One region of the Bordetella avium genome, then DNA from elsewhere that is predicted to be linked to it. Evidence: predicted binding sites of a transcription regulator. Region 1 holds the regulator's gene; the other holds the start of a gene.
The links. The regulator FNR, encoded in region 1, switches genes on or off when oxygen is low (the NO sensors DNR and NnrR bind a similar motif). The targets are predictions, from matches to a motif close to TTGATNNNNATCAA.

Region 1 (4,123 bases):
ATCGCTCTCGGCCATATCAGCCGCCTTCAGACGTGCCTCCAGCTCAGGCAGCTTGCCATATTGCAGCTCGGCCAGCTTGTCGAATTGGCCCTTACGCTGAAGTTCGGCCATTTCGGCGCGCACTCGGTCAATTTCTTCCTTGATGGATTGCGCGCCCTGCACGGCGGCCTTTTCGGCCTTCCAGACCTCTTCGTAGTCGTTGTACTCGCGTTGCAAGCGTTCGAGCTCTTCCTCGATTGCAGCCAGACGGCGCAGCGACGCATCATCAGTTTCTTTTTTGACCGCCTCGCGCTCGATCTTGAGCTGGATGATGCGACGGTCGAGCTTGTCCATGACTTCCGGCTTGGAGTCGATCTCCATGCGGATGCGCGATGCCGCCTCATCGATCAGATCGATGGCCTTGTCCGGCAGAAAACGATCGGTAATGTAGCGGTGAGAGAGCTCAGCCGCCGCCACGATGGCCGGGTCGGTAATATCCACGCCGTGGTGGATTTCATAGCGCTCCTGCAGGCCTCGCAAAATGGCGATGGTTGATTCGACGTCGGGCTCGCCCACCAGTACTTTCTGGAAACGGCGCTCCAGCGCGGCATCTTTCTCGATGTATTTGCGGTATTCGTCGAGCGTGGTGGCGCCGATGCAATGCAACTCGCCGCGCGCCAGCGCCGGCTTGAGCATATTGCCCGCATCCATCGCGCCCTCGGCCTTGCCGGCACCCACCATCGTGTGCAGCTCATCGATGAATACGATGTTCTGTCCGTCATCCTGCGACAACTCTTTCAATACTGCCTTGAGCCGCTCTTCGAACTCGCCCCGGAACTTGGCGCCGGCCAGCAGGCCCGCCAGATCCAGCGACAGCACGCGTTTGCCGCGCAATGTCTCGGGCACCTCGTCGTTGACGATGCGCTGGGCCAGCCCCTCGACGATGGCGGTTTTACCCACGCCAGGCTCGCCGATCAGCACCGGATTGTTCTTGGTGCGGCGCTGCAAGATCTGAATGGTGCGGCGGATTTCATCGTCGCGGCCGATCACCGGATCGAGCTTGCCCTCACGGGCGCGCTCGGTGAGATCCAGCGTGTATTTGGACAGGGCTTCGCGGTTGGACTCGCCCTCGGCGGCAGAGACTTTTTCTCCACCGCGCACGGCGTCGATCGCGGTTTCCAGGGCTTTTTTCTGGAGCCCGGCTTCGCGCAGAATGCGGCCCGCCTCGCCCTTGTCGTCGGCCAACGCCCACAGGAAGAGCTCACTGGCGATAAAGGTGTCACCGCGGCGCGCGGCCTCTTTGTCGGTGCGCGTGAATACGCCCTGCAGATCGCGGCTCACCTGTACATTGTCGCTGCCCGCTACCTGTGGCAAGGCGCGGATGGCGGCATCCAGGGCAGGTTGCAGCCGGTTGACGGCCACGCCGGCGCGCGCCAGAAGACTGGCCGCGCCACTGTCGGCGTCTGCGAGCAGCGCGGACAGCACGTGTACCGGCTCGATATAGGGGTTGTCGTTACGGGCGGCGAGGCTCTGCGCGTCCGCCAGTGCTTGCTGGAACTTGGTCGTAAGTTTGTCGAATCGCATAAAGGTCGGTTGGCAGTTGAGTGAGCCAGCCCGAAACCACATTCAGCTGGCCTGATCACAAGAATGTGTGGACGGAAAGGGACATTTCAAGCCCCCAACCACACGCCGAAAATCGACTTGCAAGGACTTACGCGGCCACTCTTGCGCGCGGCCGTCCTGATCAGCATATACGTTTTTTGGCGCCGGTGAACGGCCGTCTCCCCCAGAAAAGGCCGTAGCCCGGATGAAAGGAAAGCGCGCGCCGCGCCTGTCAAGGTCAAACGTTGTCGTTTGCCACCCTGTTTGCACGCGGCTTAGGACGGTTCGACGAGGCTCGGGAGGGAGTACTACAATGCTGGCAATCAAAAATAAACCGAGCCACTTCATAGAGCCGGTGCATTACCACACGAGGTCAAGAATGCTTAAACGGGTTCCCATTCCGCCTGATGCGGCGCATTGCTCTACTTGCATGCTCGGCCATGTTTGCATTCCGATTGGCATGGCTGCCGCCGAAGTCGAGAAACTTGACGATCTCGTCAAAGAGCGCGTGCGCATAGAAAAAGGCCATACGCTCTACGAACTGGGCACCCCGCTGGATGCCGTGTACGGCGTGCGCTATGGTTCGCTCAAGACGCAACTCGAAGATGCCTCGGGCCAGTTGCAAATCACCGGCTTTCATTTGCCAGGCGAGATCATCGGCATGGACGGTATGCTGGAATCCCAGCATATCTCGAACGCCGTGGCGCTCGAAGACTCGGAGGTCTGCGTCATCCGCCTCAACGAAATCGACCGGGTATCCGCGCATCTGCCCAGCCTGCAACAGCAGTTCCGCCGCCTCATGAGCCGCGAAATCAACCGCTCGCACCAGATGCTGGCCTCCTTGGGTTCGATGCGCTCTGAGCAGCGTCTGGCGGCATTTTTGCTAAATATGTCGCAGCGCTATGCGACCCTGGGCTACTCATCAACCGAATTTGTGCTGCGCATGAGCCGCGAAGAAATCGGTAATTATCTGGGCCTGACGCTGGAGACGGTCAGCCGCCTATTCTCGCGCTTCGGACGCGAGGGGCTGATCCGCATCAGCCAGCGGGAGGTACGCCTGCTCGATCTGGCCGGCCTGCGGCAATTGCTCGGCCACGAGCACTGCTAAGCCGCGATGACGCTGCGCCGTGGCTTGCTCGCCCTCGCAGTGGCCACGGCCGGCATGCATGCGGCCGCCGCACAGACCACTGCGCCAGCCGATCCCTACCAAGACGCCGTCGCGGCGTCTCCGGCACGCACCCCGCCCTGGCGCACGATAGAACTGGGTCGCAGCCCCTATCCCTTCCCGGTTTACACCAGCAAAAATCTGCAGCAAGACGATCTGCGAGGCATTCGCCGCCTGGTCATCATCGTGCATGGCGTCAAACGTGATGCGTCGCGCTATTACGATGCGGTTGCCTCCCTGACAGGCAGCAACCCCGCCCGCCTGAACGACACGCTAATCGTCGCGCCCAGGTTTTCCAGCAGCATCGACACCAGCTTTAGCCATATGCCTGCCTGGCGCCGCTCTGGCTGGGAATATGGCGAGCCCAGCATGGCAGCCAAGGGCCGACCCGCGCCCGTGGGCTCCATGCAGGTCCTGGATGATCTTTTGCATGAGCTCACCAGCAGCGCACGCCTGCCGGCCTTGCGCTCGGTGGTCATCGCGGGCCACTCGGGCGGCGCTCAACTGGTTCAGCGCTATGCCGTGCTGAACAATCTGGACGAAAACCTGCGCGAGAAAGGACTGGATGTGCGCTATGTGGTCGCCAATCCGTCTTCCTATCTCTACCTGAGCGCTGAGCGGCCCCACGCCGATGGCTTCGCCCCCTACGAGCGAGGCATCTGTCCCACCTATAACCAATACAAATACGGCCTGGATCAATTGCCGCCGTTTTTGCACGAGGTTAATCGCTCGACACTCGCCGCCCGCTATGCCGACCGGCAAGTGACATATCTATTGGGCTCGGCCGACAATAATCCTGAGCATCAATCGCTGGACAAGAGTTGCGGCGCGGAAGCCCAGGGCGCCACGCGCTGGGCGCGCGGGCTCGGTTATTGGCGCTACGAACAACTCAGCCTGCATCGCCACCCCGAATGGCCCAAGCTCAAGCACGACGCACAGGAGGTCGTGGGCGTGGGACATGACGCGGCCGCGATGTTCGGTTCGACCTGCGGCGCACGCGCCTTGCTGGGTGAAACAAGCGCGCCGCTGCCACAGGGTGCGCCCTGCCTGCCCCTTGCGCGCTAAGCCCGCCGCGCCCCAGTCAACAAGCGTCTTTCGGGCTCGGCTGCCTCAGGGCCTATGCGTTGCGCCTGTGGCGCATGCACCTCGAGATCGGATTCAGCATAGGCGACGCAAGGCAGTATCCAGCCCTCGGCCTGCTCGTCACTCGCCACGCCTGGCCATTCGATGCGGTAACTAACCTCGCCCGAACGCATCTGGCACAGGCAACTGCGGCAGGTGCCGTTGCGACAGGAACTGGGCATGCGTATGCCCGCCGCCTTGGCCGCAAGCAACAAGGGCGTATCCGGCGTGGTGCGAAAACGCCAGCCCGCAGGC
Region 2 (4,123 bases), 1.0 Mb from region 1:
GACCCTCGGCGCTTTCTTTGAGATCACGCCGGCCAAAGCCCGCCAGGTCGCGAAACCCCGGATGCGCGCCAATGCCCACGCCGTGCTCGCGGGCCATCAGCACAGTGCGGCTCATGATGTTGGGATCGCCGGCATGAAAACCCGTTGCGATATTGGCGGAGCTGATCAGGGGCATGATCTGCTCATCAATGCCATCACCGATTTTCCAGGGACCGAAACCCTCTCCCATATCGGAGTTCAGGTCGATGCTCGCCTTGGTCATGAATATGTGTCTCCCAGGTGCTGCGCCACATTGGCGCCAGCAGTGTGGGAACAGTAGCCAAGGCTTTGATGAATAAAAAGTTCTTTTTTTAAATCACTCAATATCTATTTTTTAGATAACAAAGCGCGGCCAATTTTCAGATAATTTTCCAGTTCCCTTAAAAATTAAGGGATTTCCCTAGATATTCCTGGCGAGCTTTATTTTTCTAAAACAGATATTTTTAAGTCTTAATATCTATTTTTTAGATAAAGATCGCCATGTCTTTGACTCTGAAACAGCTCAAATACTTCGTAGCGGCTGCCGAACTCGGACAGATTTCGCAGGCCGCCATCCAGCTCAGCATTTCCCAATCAGCCGTCACCACCGCCATTCGCGAGCTAGAAGACGCGGTTGGATCGTCCCTCTTTGACCGGGGCGCGACCGGCGTGACGCTGACCAACACCGGACGCGCTTTTCTCAATCATGCGTACCACATTCTGTCTTCAGTGGACGAAGCCCTGAACATGAATGGCGCATCCGAAGGGGCGGCCGGCCGCCTGCTGCTGGCGGCGTCTTATACCGTCATCGGCTATTTCCTCCCCTATCACCTGAACCGCTTATCACAGCTGCATCCGCAACTAGACATCCAGTTACACGAACTGAACCGCAACGCCATCGAAGAGGGACTGATCGCACATCGCTACGATATGGCGGTGCTGCTGACCTCCAATGTGGTCAACCCCGAACTGGCGGTCGAACACTTCTTCGGCTCGCCGCGCCGCCTCTGGGTGCCTGCCCGCCACCCCTTGCTATCGCGCGACACCGTCACACTCGAGGACGTCGCACGCGAACCCTTCATCATGCTCACGGTGGATGAAGCCGCTCACACCGCACTGCGTTACTGGGCCGACACGCCATTTCGCCCCGATATCCGGCTGCGCACCTCCTCGGTGGAAGCCGTGCGCAGCATGGTGGCCAATGGCGGCGGCGTCGCCATGCTGTCTGACATGGTCTACCGCCCCTGGTCTCTGGAAGGGCGGCGCATCGAAACCATTCAACTGAAAGACCCTATTCCGCCGATGAATGTCGGCCTGGCCTGGCGCCGGGGTACCGAGCTTAGCCCGGCCATGCGCGCCATCCGCGACTACTTCCGCCATGCTTACGCGGTGCCGCGCTAAAGCCGACTGTGGCATCGCTTCCACAGAACAAATCAGAAATCTCTGTGTCGCTTGACCCAGGTCATAGCCGTAAAGCCCACGCTCTGCGAATCTGTCTGCATACGGATCAATTTACGGAGAGAGAGATGCAAGCAGTTTTCCGGCGCGGTCGCGCCATCGCCCTGGCCGCGCTGTGCGGCACCATGTTGTCTGCTCCCGCCCTGGCCCACGAGGAAGGGGACTGGCTGGTCAAGGTAGGCGTAACCCAGGTTCGCCCCCAATCCAACAACGGCAGCGTGCTCAACGGCTCGGTCGATCTGGACGTGAACAACAGCACCCGTCCGTCGTTCACCGTGACCTACATGGCCACGCGCAACGTGGGTATCGAACTGCTGGGCGCATGGCCTTTCGAGCATGACATTCGCGGCAGCGGACTAGGCACCATCGGCAAAACCAAGCACTTGCCCCCTACGCTCAGCCTGCAATGGCACTTTCTGCCAGACAGCACGGTGCAACCCTATGTTGGCGTGGGTCTGAACTACACCCACTTCTTTGACACCCAGGCTCGCGGCGCGCTGGCCGGCTCGAATCTCAAGCTCAAAGACTCCTGGGGCCTCGCCGGCCAGGTCGGCGTAGACGTCAAACTCAGCGAACGCTGGTTCCTGAACGCCGATCTGCGCTATATCGACATCTCGTCCAAGGTGAAGCTCGACGGCGAACGCATCGGCACGGCCCGCATCAACCCCTGGGTTGCCACGGTGGGCGTGGGCTATCGCTTCTAAAGCAGACAAGCCAAGGCAGGAACGGGGCCTTTCGGCCCCGTTTTACTTCTCTATGTCTGAAACCGGGCTTAGGCCTGCCGGTTGGCATCAACCAGCGCGGCGTCGATACGCCGGGAAAGGCCAGAGGTCATCCCACCCCTTTTTTCGCCTCGGACACGGGCTTGGATTGCGGCCCGCAGTCGCGCGCTTTTCCTAGCAAGGCAAGACGCCAATTTCTTGAATCGGCTTGACGGAATCCGATCCACAACAGGAAAACAGCAGTCCAGCCATACGGCACCCCTGGGCGAAAACGGGGCTCGGGCTACAATGATGGATTGTCGCACCCTCATCGTGCCCCCAGGAAAGGCCTTCGAGCATTCCGCAACCCTACCCGCTGCCCATGCCCGTTTCTACCCGCAACAGCTCGGAACTCGTATTGTCCTGCAAGGATGTTGCGCTAGGGTATGGCGACTTCACCGTGCTTTCGGGCATTACGCTAGAGGTGCACGCCGGCCAGGTGGTCGCTGTCATGGGCGGCTCCGGCTCGGGTAAAACCACGCTGCTGCGCGCGGCCACGGGCCAAATCGCCGCTCAGAGCGGCGTGGTCAAGGCCTTTGGCCAGGACGTCGCCCAGGCCAGCCCCGAATCGCTGCAAGGCCTGCGCAAGCGCATGGGTGTGCTGTTTCAGCAGGGCGCGCTCTTTACGGACCTCAACGTCTTTGAAAATGTCGCCTTTCCGCTGCGAGAACACACGAACGCCAGCGAAGCCGACATTCTCGACAAGGTGCTGGACAAGCTCGATGCGGTCGGCCTGCGCGCAGCCGCCCATTTGCGCGTCGCCGAGATTTCCGGAGGCATGGCTCGCCGGGTGGCCCTGGCCCGCGCCGTCGTCCTCGAGCCTGAACTCATTCTTTACGACGAGCCTTTTGCCGGACTGGACCCGATCTCCATGGGTATCACGGCGCGTCTGATCCGGCACCTGTCGGATCGCCTGCGCTGTGCCTCCGTGTTGATCACCCATGACATCCAGGAGTCATTCGCCATCGCAGATCAGGTCTACCTCGTCGGCCAGGGACAGATGAAGGCATCCGGGCCTCCCCAGACGCTGTCGGAGTCGCAGGACCCCTATGTCCGCCAGTTCCTGGATGGCGCGCCTGACGGCCCGGTCGCGTTCAGCTACCCCGAAACCCCGGCCTTCAAGCGCTGGCTGGGGCAACAACAAGGACGCAAATCATGAGCGCGCTGGGCCGATTCATCACCGCCATCGGCGCCTGGGTAGGCGATCTCATCCGGAGCGTAGGCTTTTTCACCCGCTTTTTTGGCGCTATCCTGGCGCGCTCCGGCATCATCTTCCGCCGCCCGCGCCTGGTATCCCAGCAGGTCCATTTCATCGGCAACTATTCCCTGCTGATCATCGCCGTATCCGGCCTGTTCGTGGGCTTTGTTCTGGGGCTGCAGGGTTATTACACCCTGAATCGCTATGGCTCCGAGGAGGCCCTCGGCCTGCTGGTGGCGCTGTCGCTGGTGCGCGAACTGGGTCCGGTCGTGACCGCCCTGCTGTTTGCCGGCCGGGCGGGCACCTCGCTCACCGCTGAAATCGGTCTCATGAAGGCCGGTGAGCAACTGGCCGCCATGGAAGTCATGGCCGTTGACCCCATGCGCCGTGTCCTGGTGCCACGATTCTGGGGCGGCGTCATCGCCATGCCCATCCTGGCCTCGGTATTCTCCATGGTGGGCATCCTGGGCGGCTGGGTCGTCGGCGTCGTCATGATCGGCGTCGATACCGGCGCATTCTGGTCACAGATGCAGGCCGGCGTCGATATCTGGGACGATGTGCTCAACGGCGTGATCAAAAGCGTGGTCTTCGGCATCACCGTCACCCTGGTAGCCCTTTATGAGGGTTGGCAGGCCCGCCCGACGCCGGAAGGCGTGGCGCGGGCCACCACCCGCACCGTGGTGGTGGG

Region 2: a site for FNR is predicted at 1,471-1,484, ahead of U0029_RS00560 (OmpW/AlkL family protein). Genes of this name have one in related genera too.

The regions. Positions count from the first base shown of each region.
Region 1 is NZ_CP139969.1:1,129,300-1,133,422, reverse strand. It holds gene clpB (ATP-dependent chaperone ClpB) at 1-1,563, opposite strand, end outside; gene fnr (fumarate/nitrate reduction transcriptional regulator Fnr) at 1,961-2,689, shown strand; gene U0029_RS05360 (hypothetical protein) at 2,696-3,811, shown strand; gene U0029_RS05355 (2Fe-2S iron-sulfur cluster-binding protein) at 3,808-4,123, opposite strand, start outside.
Region 2 is NZ_CP139969.1:113,748-117,870, reverse strand. It holds gene U0029_RS00570 (5-oxoprolinase subunit PxpA) at 1-262, opposite strand, end outside; gene U0029_RS00565 (LysR family transcriptional regulator) at 520-1,419, shown strand; gene U0029_RS00560 (OmpW/AlkL family protein) at 1,545-2,180, shown strand; gene U0029_RS00555 (ABC transporter ATP-binding protein) at 2,560-3,396, shown strand; gene mlaE (lipid asymmetry maintenance ABC transporter permease subunit MlaE) at 3,393-4,123, shown strand, end outside.